Desulfopila inferna: one gene and its partner. The main gene of each other region encodes a partner of the protein of the gene in region 2 in a complex. Links are inferred from orthologs where the notes say so. Each region holds a gene or a part of one and is shown on either strand. Other genes may lie near its edges.

Region 1 (3,684 bases), on a different replicon or contig from region 2:
GGCAAACTTCATAGTGGTCCTCGTTTACCTGTTTGTGGTTGAGCTGCAGGTTAACGTCGACCTCCGGTGCTTTTTCCGATTGGGTCATGTATATTTCCGGAGCATTTGGATTTTCAAAGGAAAGATCCTTGATATACATTTTCTGCATCCTGAACTCCGGTGATCCTTGTTTTTTTTCTTTATTATTTTCTGCCATCTCTACCTCATATCGTGTTGGATTAGTGTGTCGGATGAGTCCGTATACTGAATTAGAGCGATAATAAACGCATTGCCGCGACACTGCAAGGAATTAGCTTCACTTTATGCAGCAGTCCGGGTAAGACAACAAGGCGTAAATATTGCCATGATGGACCTGAAACGGCGATTCGCCGTACCGCATGTACTGCCAAAACCGCTTCAGATACTTCGCCTAATACGAGATTTCACATGATAAGCGATGAGCACATTCATTTTTGCGGTTCAGTATTCTAATTCTTATGGTCAGCGGACAATATTTTATGCAGATATTGTCCGGTAAACGATGATGCAACATCGCAAACCTGTTCCGGTGTGCCCTTGGCCACCACTTTCCCACCGCCGTCTCCCCCTTCCGGGCCGATGTCGATTATCCAGTCTGCCGTTTTTATAACATCAAGGTTATGTTCGATGACCACGACGCTGTTGCCCCGGGAAACCAGCCGGTCGAGCACCCGCAGGAGATGCTGAATATCTGCCGGATGAAGTCCTGTGGTCGGCTCATCGAGGATATAAAGAGACTGCCCCGTACTGCGCGTGGATAATTCGCGGGCAAGCTTGACCCGCTGGGCTTCACCACCGGAGAGAGTTACTGAGGATTGCCCTAAGGTGATATAGGATAACCCCACATCATACAGTGTCTGCAGCTTATTTTTTACAGGGGGAATATTTTCAAAAAAATGGAGTGCTTCTTCAACCGTCATGGAGAGTATTTCATGAATATTCTTTTCACGGTAACGGATCTCCAGGGTTTCCTGGTTATATCTCTTGCCGTTGCAGGTATCACAGACCACATAAATATCGGGCAGAAAATGCATGGCGATCTTGAGTAAACCCTCACCTTCACAGGCTTCGCAGCGGCCACCCTTGAGATTGAAGCTGAACCTGCCGGGTTTATATCCGCGGGCTCTGGATTCAGGTAGACGGGTAAACAGGTCCCGAATTGGCGTAAATACTCCTGTATAGGTAGCGGGATTCGAGCGGGGAGTTCTGCCGATAGGACTCTGGTCGATATCTATAATTTTGTCTATCGCCGCCAGCCCAGTGAGTGAGGTTCCATCAATTTCGATAGAAGAACGCTTCTGTCGAAAACCCTCCCTGGCAAGGTTATACAGAGTTTCAAGTACCAGTGAACTTTTTCCTGAACCCGAAACGCCGGTAACGCAAGTGAATACACCCAGCGGGATGGATAGATTCACGTTTTGCAGGTTATTCGCGGTGGCATTCTTGATATCAAGGTTGAATTTTTTCCCCTTCCTGACGGTCTTCCTCTTTGAGGGGATGGTGATGGCTTGCCGGCCGGAGAGATAGGCACCGGTTATCGAGGTTTCACTCTCAAGCAGTCCCTGGATTTTGCCATTATAGACGATGTCGCCGCCATGCACACCGGCGCCGGGCCCCATATCCAGAACATGGTCGGCGGCCAGGATTGTATCCGTATCGTGTTCGACCACGATGACGGTGTTTCCCAGATCGCGCAATTCCAGCAGCGTATTGATGAGTTTCTGATTATCCCTCTGATGCAGACCGATACTCGGTTCATCCAGGATATAGAGAACGCCGGCAAGCCGAGAGCCAATCTGCGAGGCCAGTCTGATTCTTTGAGCCTCTCCACCGGAAAGGGTACCCGAACGCCGATCCAGAGAGAGGTATCCTAAGCCGACGTCCTCCAAAAACGATAATCTGTCTACAATTTCCTTGAGAATGGGCTCACCGATTTTTCTTTCAACCTCACTAAAGGGGAGAGTCGGAATTTCACTAAACAGCATTTTGATGGAGAGCTGAGTTAATTCATAAATATTCCATTTACCGATTTTCACGGCCAGGGCTTCATCTTTGAGACGGGAGCCTTTGCAGGAGGGGCAGGTCTGTTCATTCATGAACTTGGTGAGTTCATCCCGTATCATGGGAGACTGGGTTTCATGAAACCTTCTGTCCAGCTGCGGAATGACACCTTCGAAAGTGCGCTCCGAGGTCATTATCCTGCTGCCTTTCTGGTAGTGAAAGTGAATCTCTTCATTACCGGAACCGTAGAGCAAGATATCCTGCTGTTTGGCGGTAAGTTTTTTAAATGGGGTTTTTAGGGAAAAATTATAGTGTTGTGCCACCGCCGCCAGCATCTGACCGGTATAGGTCGATTCATTGCGCCAGCCCCATGGTGCAATGGCTCCGTCGAGGATGCTTTTATCGGTGTCGGGGACGACCAGGGCAGGCGATAGAAACTGCTTGACCCCCAACCCGCCGCATTCTGCACAGGCGCCCTGGGGATTGTTGAAGGAAAAAAGCTGAGTCGTCAGCTTAGGCATGGAGATTCCGCATTTATGACAGGCGGCGTGTTCACTGAAAAGCTGTTCTTTTTCCGTATCGGTAAAGGCAACAAGGAGAAAACCTTCGGTAAGTGAAACCGCCGTGGCGATAGAATCACTCAGCCGGCGGCGAATGGATGGTTTGACCACCAGGCGGTCGATTACGATTTCTATGGTGTGGCGCTTGTTTTTGCCCAGCTGATCGACATCATCGGCGTGCATGACATCGCCGTTTATGCGGATCCGCACAAAACCCTCTTTGCGGATTCGGGCCAGAAGCTGTTCGTGCCGGCCCTTACGATCAGATACCATCGGTGCAAGAAGGAGGATTTTCGTGCCTTCCGAATAGGACATGATCGTGTTAACCATATCCTCTATTGACTGAGATCGAATCTCCTCGCCGCATTCCGGACAGGTCGGATGCCCGCAGCGGGCAAAAAGCAGACGGAAATGATCATAGATTTCGGTTACCGTCCCCACAGTGGAGCGCGGATTTTTACTGGTGGTCTTCTGCTCGATGGAAACAGCAGGAGAAAGACCTTCCAGTGAATCTACATCCGGCTTATCCATCTGGCCGAGAAACTGTCTGGCATAAGTGGAGAGTGACTCAACATATCTTCTCTGCCCCTCTGCATAGAGTGTATCAAAGGCAAGGGTTGATTTTCCTGAACCGGACAGGCCGGTGAAGACGATCAGGCGGTTTCTGGGCAGGTCGACATCTATATTTTTCAGGTTATGCATCCGCGCTCCGCGGATACTTAATGTTTGCGGTTCCATTATCTGAAGAACGAAAAAATTAGTGTTTTGGGGCAAGCAGATTGGCGTGATCAACCTTGATGCAGCGATCCATGACGACCTCTTTGCCGTGTTGCCAGGCTATCTCGGCAGCAGCATGGTTGCTGATTCCCAGCTGCATCCAGATAACCTTACAGTCGATTTGGATAGCCTGCTGCACAATAGGTCCAACATCTTCAGATTTGCGAAATATATCGACGATGTCAACATTGTCTTCGATAGAGAGAAGAGAAGGAAAGCAGGGTAGCCCCAGGATCCGGTCATGCCCGGGGTTTACCGGAAGGATGGTATAGCCGGCATCAATAAGGTAGCGTGCCACCATGTTGCTGGGTCGCTCTTCCTTGGGCGA
Region 2 (4,387 bases):
TTTGGCGAGTTTTATCTCAAGGGTGGTGGAATGGGCATTTGTTATGAGGCAGAGTCGTTTATCCAATGATTTGACAAAATCAAAGAAATCGAGAACATGATCGTGCACGTTGATGAGATGGTCGATCTCACGCTTCAGTTCGGCGATATCAAGATCGAGCTGCTGGGTCCAGTAGTTGAGGTCGGTCCACTGCAGGGTGCTCTCAACGCTGCGATATCTGGCGAGCAGGGACTCTTCCGCCTCCGCTGAGGAAAGGCCGTGCTTGCGGGCAAAAACCTGGGGCACATGTTTTTCCCAGAAATAATCATCGAAATATTTATCCAGAAGCGTGCCGTCCAAATCGAGCAGGACCGTGTCAATGGCGTCCCAGGGATAAGGTGTATCCAGTGCGGAGTATGAGGCTGATTTATTCATGAGTGAGCTGTTGTAGTTCTGTGAGCAGGTTGTGGCATGTTTTGAAGATATCGTCTTCTCCAGTTTTTGCCGTGGACGCGATAAGCCTGCCGTCCGGCAGCAGTCTCGAAGGTGATTTTTTTTCCTTGGCCGCGCGCTTCTCAATATACCTCAATAAAGCCTGAGGCTGCAAGGGAGTGTCTTGCAGAAATGACAGCACCAGACTGTCCTTGCCTTTCTCCAGTTTTCCGACCCGGAGGAAACACAGAGATTTTTTCAAGGCCATGATGGCAAAGAGATGGTCGGTCTCCTGCGGCAGCCTGCCGTATCGGTCGGTCAACTCATCTTTGAGGTCTTCGAATTGCTCATCCGTTTGATGTGCAAGAGCCGAAATGCGGCGATAGGCAATGTAGCGCTGGCCGATATCGGGGATGTAGCTCTCAGGGATATAGGCAGACACCTGCAGGTTAATTTCGGGATCGATATCATCCTGTCGTTGACTTTCATCGCCGAGTTCTGTCCTGGTTTTGAGATCGGCCACTGTTCTCTGCAGCAGATCAAGATAGAGGTCATAGCCGATGGCGGCTATATGGCCGCTTTGAGACACTCCCAGAAGATTGCCGCCGCCACGGATCTGCAGATCGCTCATGGCAAGTTTGAAGCCGCCGCCCAGTTCATTGTAATCCATCAGTGATCGTAATCTCTCTTTGGAATCACGCGAAAGTGCGTCAACGGAGGGGACCAGGAGATAGGCAAAGGACTGACGTGCAGAGCGGCCGACTCTGCCGCGCAGCTGGTATATTTCGGCAAGACCCAACATGTCGGCACGATTGATGATGATAGTGTTTGCTGTGGGAATATCGAGACCGGATTCAATGATGGTGGTGCTGACCAGAACATCGATCTCCTTGTTGACGAACTGCACCATGATCTGTTCCAGCTCCTTGCCGGCCATCTGACCATGGGCCACGGCAAGGCGTGCCCCGGGTACGAGTTTCTGGATTTTAGCGGCCATCTTCTGGATCGATTTAACCCTGTTATGGACGAAAAAGGTCTGCCCCTCTCTACGCATCTCTTTTGAGATAGCCTCTTTAATTACCAGATCATCAAAGCGCGCCACAAAAGTCTTGATGGGTTGGCGGTGCTCGGGTGGAGAAGAGATGACCGAGAGGTCCCGAATACCCAGGAGCGACATCTGTAACGTTCTGGGAATTGGCGTGGCGGTCAGGGTGAGTATGTCCACCTCGGATTTGATCTTTTTGATTTTTTCCTTATGACTAACCCCGAATCGATGTTCTTCATCGACAATGAGAAGACCAAGGTTTCTATATTTAACATCCTTGGAGAGAAGACGGTGGGTGCCGATGATGATATCTATTTTTCCCTCGGCGAGATCTTTGAGTATTTTTCGCTGTTGGGCCGATGTTCGGAAACGATTGATACAATCGATGGCCACGGGAAAACCCTGCAGTCGTTCCCGGAATGTATGCAGATGCTGCTCGGAGAGCACCGTGGTCGGCACCAGTACGGCGACCTGGAAGCCATCCTCGACTACCTTGAAGGCGCCGCGGATGGCTACTTCGGTTTTGCCGTAGCCCACATCTCCGCATACCAGCCTGTCCATGGGCCTATCCGAGGTTAGATCGCCTATCAGTTCGGAGATGGCGCGATCCTGGCCTGAAGTTTCATCATAAGGAAATGACTCTTCAAGTTCATGGTAGAGTTCGCCGGGTGGAGAGAAACGTTTGCCCTCTCTCAACTCCCTGGTGGCATATATATCGAGCAGTTCCTGGGCGACCTTCCAGACCTCTTCCTTGATTTTGGACTTGGTCGTTTTCCAGGCCTGGGTACCGAGTTTGTCGATACGCGGTTTTCTGTCGGAAAGCCCCTCGTATTTGCTGACCAGGTTCATGCGATCAACGGGGAGGTAGAGTCTGTCCCCATCCCGATATTCTATCAGCATGAAGTCGTTTTTGGTGCCCTGATATTCCATGGTGACCAGGTCGACATAAACCCCGAGTCCATGGTCGCGGTGAACAACGATATCACCATGATTGAGCTCGGCAAAGTTCAGGACATCAGTAGTCTTGGGCCGTTTTTTGGCCTTGGTACCCAGCCGCAGCTCGCCGAAAAGCTCACTCTCGGAAAGGAGGTGGATATGCTTGTCGGGTAGACTGAAGCCGCGCTGCAGGGGATGATCACAGATCAGCAGGCGATCATTCACCTCGATAGTATCAAGCTGCAGGGGAGGACTGATTTTTTCGATGTCATAACCACGCTTGCTCAGCAGTTCGGCAAGATTTTTGGTGTGTCTGGTTGATCGGCAGCAGATGACAATTCGGTCCCGTTGCTCCTGCCATTCATGAAGCTGATCTGTCAGAGGGGCAAGCAGTCCCCGTTGACGCCGCTGCAGTTCGATATCCTGCTTCAAGAGGCGATGATTGACGGTGGTCTGGCGAATGTGCCGGGGAGAATCCTCCTGAAAGTCTGAAATATATACTTTTTTGAAGGACTGCAGACGGTCGTCGATGCCATTGCTGTCAAGGAAAAGCTGTTCAGGCGGCAGGGCCGGTTGTCCACTGCTTTCAGCTTCACGAAAATTGGAGAGGATGCGTTCATGGACGAGTTCGGCATTATGTCTGCAGGCTCCGGGGTCAACAACAACAACGGTGGAGTCCTGGGGGAGAAAGTCAAAGACGGTGTCGGTACTCCGATCGCTCTCCCGGTAAAACAGGGGCAGGAAAAATTCCGCACCGGCAAAGCGACCAATGCTCTTTAACCTCTCAAAGAGGGATTCCGCCTGTTCCTCATCCCAGGAGCGGTTCTCCCCTTCCTCACGGAAACTCTTGAAAATTGCGGGAGAGCAGTGGGACCTGCGGCTTTCATAGAGAATATCGCTTACCGGCAGAAGAATGGCTTCACTGAGCTCTTCCTGCGATCTCTGGCTGTAAATATCAAAAGAACGCAATGATTCTATTGTGTCGCCGAAAAAGTCAAGCCGCAAGGGACCTATGTGAAATTCTCCGGTTTCCTGAAGGAATGGTGGTGGAAAAATATCTATAATGCCACCCCGGATCGAAAAATCGCCAACGCCGCGGACCAATGCGGCCTGCTCATAGCCAGAGCTGATCAACAGAGCAATCAGATCCTGTTGATCGACATCTTCTCCCGTCATGATAAGTTCCGCCCTGTCGGTAAGGATGTGACGGGGAAGAACTCTGCGCATCAATGCCTCGATAGAGGTGACAACCAGTGATGGGGCGCGGTTTTCCTGAAGGGAGAAAAGGGTGGAGAGACGGGCTGCGGTTGTTCTTTGGTCCGGGGAGATCGGGGTGTAAGGTGGAATTTCATATCCCGGATAGGTTAGTACCTCTACCGAGGAAAAAAGCCGCAGGTCTTCCTCAAGCAGCGGAACACTATGTTCGTCCGGAACAATGCAGCAGCAGGTTGTGCCTTGGGCAAGTTGTGAGCTGAACCAGGCATGGCTGCTGCCTCGCAGACCGGAGAGAAAAAATTCTTTCTCAGTTGACTGCCTGATGGAGGTTACAAAATCTGTTGACATGAAACACGCGCGGTTGCCGAATAAGCAGCCGCTTTAACTTTGATTGTTAATGAGGAGAAGTGGGAAGTGAAAGACCTCGCTTGCCATTGTTCCTGAAATTCAATTCTCCAAAGTAACGAGGACCGAATTAAGTATATGCATGCCGATGCATTTCATCAAGCGCCTCTCTTTTCGCTCCGGATGGTCAATTGAATGTATTTTCCTGGTCGGTTCTAACCCCGCTGAGCATGATAAATGCCATGGTTATGGGAGTCCAAGTCACAGTTTTAAAGAAAATATCCATTCTTATGGCTGTCCCGAGGCACTAAAAAACGCCGCCTATGGAAAAGTCCCAGACCGAATCATCTTCATCGGGCTCGGGATCAAGATTGTAGCCCCATTCGAGCCGGAGCGGCCCCATCGGGGAAAACCACCTGATCCCTACACCGACGG

Evidence for each region.
Region 1: the proteins of mfd (region 2) and uvrA are in contact, whole or in part, in a crystal structure (PDB 4DFC), measured with the Escherichia coli proteins. The link is inferred for Desulfopila inferna from one-to-one orthologs.

The regions. Positions count from the first base shown.
Region 1 is NZ_JAFFQE010000008.1:204,574-208,257, reverse strand. Bases 268-3,631 are described here. They hold uvrA (excinuclease ABC subunit UvrA), read right to left. Parts: upstream 3,318-3,631; coding sequence 468-3,317; downstream 268-467. Other genes in these bases: JWG88_RS18380 (CoA-binding protein), read right to left, coding at 3,337-3,631. Outside these bases: protein-export chaperone SecB, read right to left, coding at 1-196; more of JWG88_RS18380, read right to left, coding at 3,632-3,684. UniProt on the Escherichia coli protein: The UvrABC repair system catalyzes the recognition and processing of DNA lesions. UvrA is an ATPase and a DNA-binding protein. A damage recognition complex composed of 2 UvrA and 2 UvrB subunits scans DNA for abnormalities.
Region 2 is NZ_JAFFQE010000004.1:317,917-322,303, forward strand. The notes cover bases 207-4,273. They hold mfd (transcription-repair coupling factor), read right to left. Parts: upstream 3,956-4,273; coding sequence 407-3,955; downstream 207-406. Other genes in these bases: JWG88_RS12340 (HAD-IA family hydrolase), read right to left, coding at 207-414; bamA (outer membrane protein assembly factor BamA), read right to left, coding at 4,260-4,273. In the rest of the region: more of JWG88_RS12340, read right to left, coding at 1-206; more of bamA, read right to left, coding at 4,274-4,387. UniProt on the Escherichia coli protein: Couples transcription and DNA repair by recognizing RNA polymerase (RNAP) stalled at DNA lesions. Mediates ATP-dependent release of RNAP and its truncated transcript from the DNA, and recruitment of nucleotide excision repair machinery to the damaged site.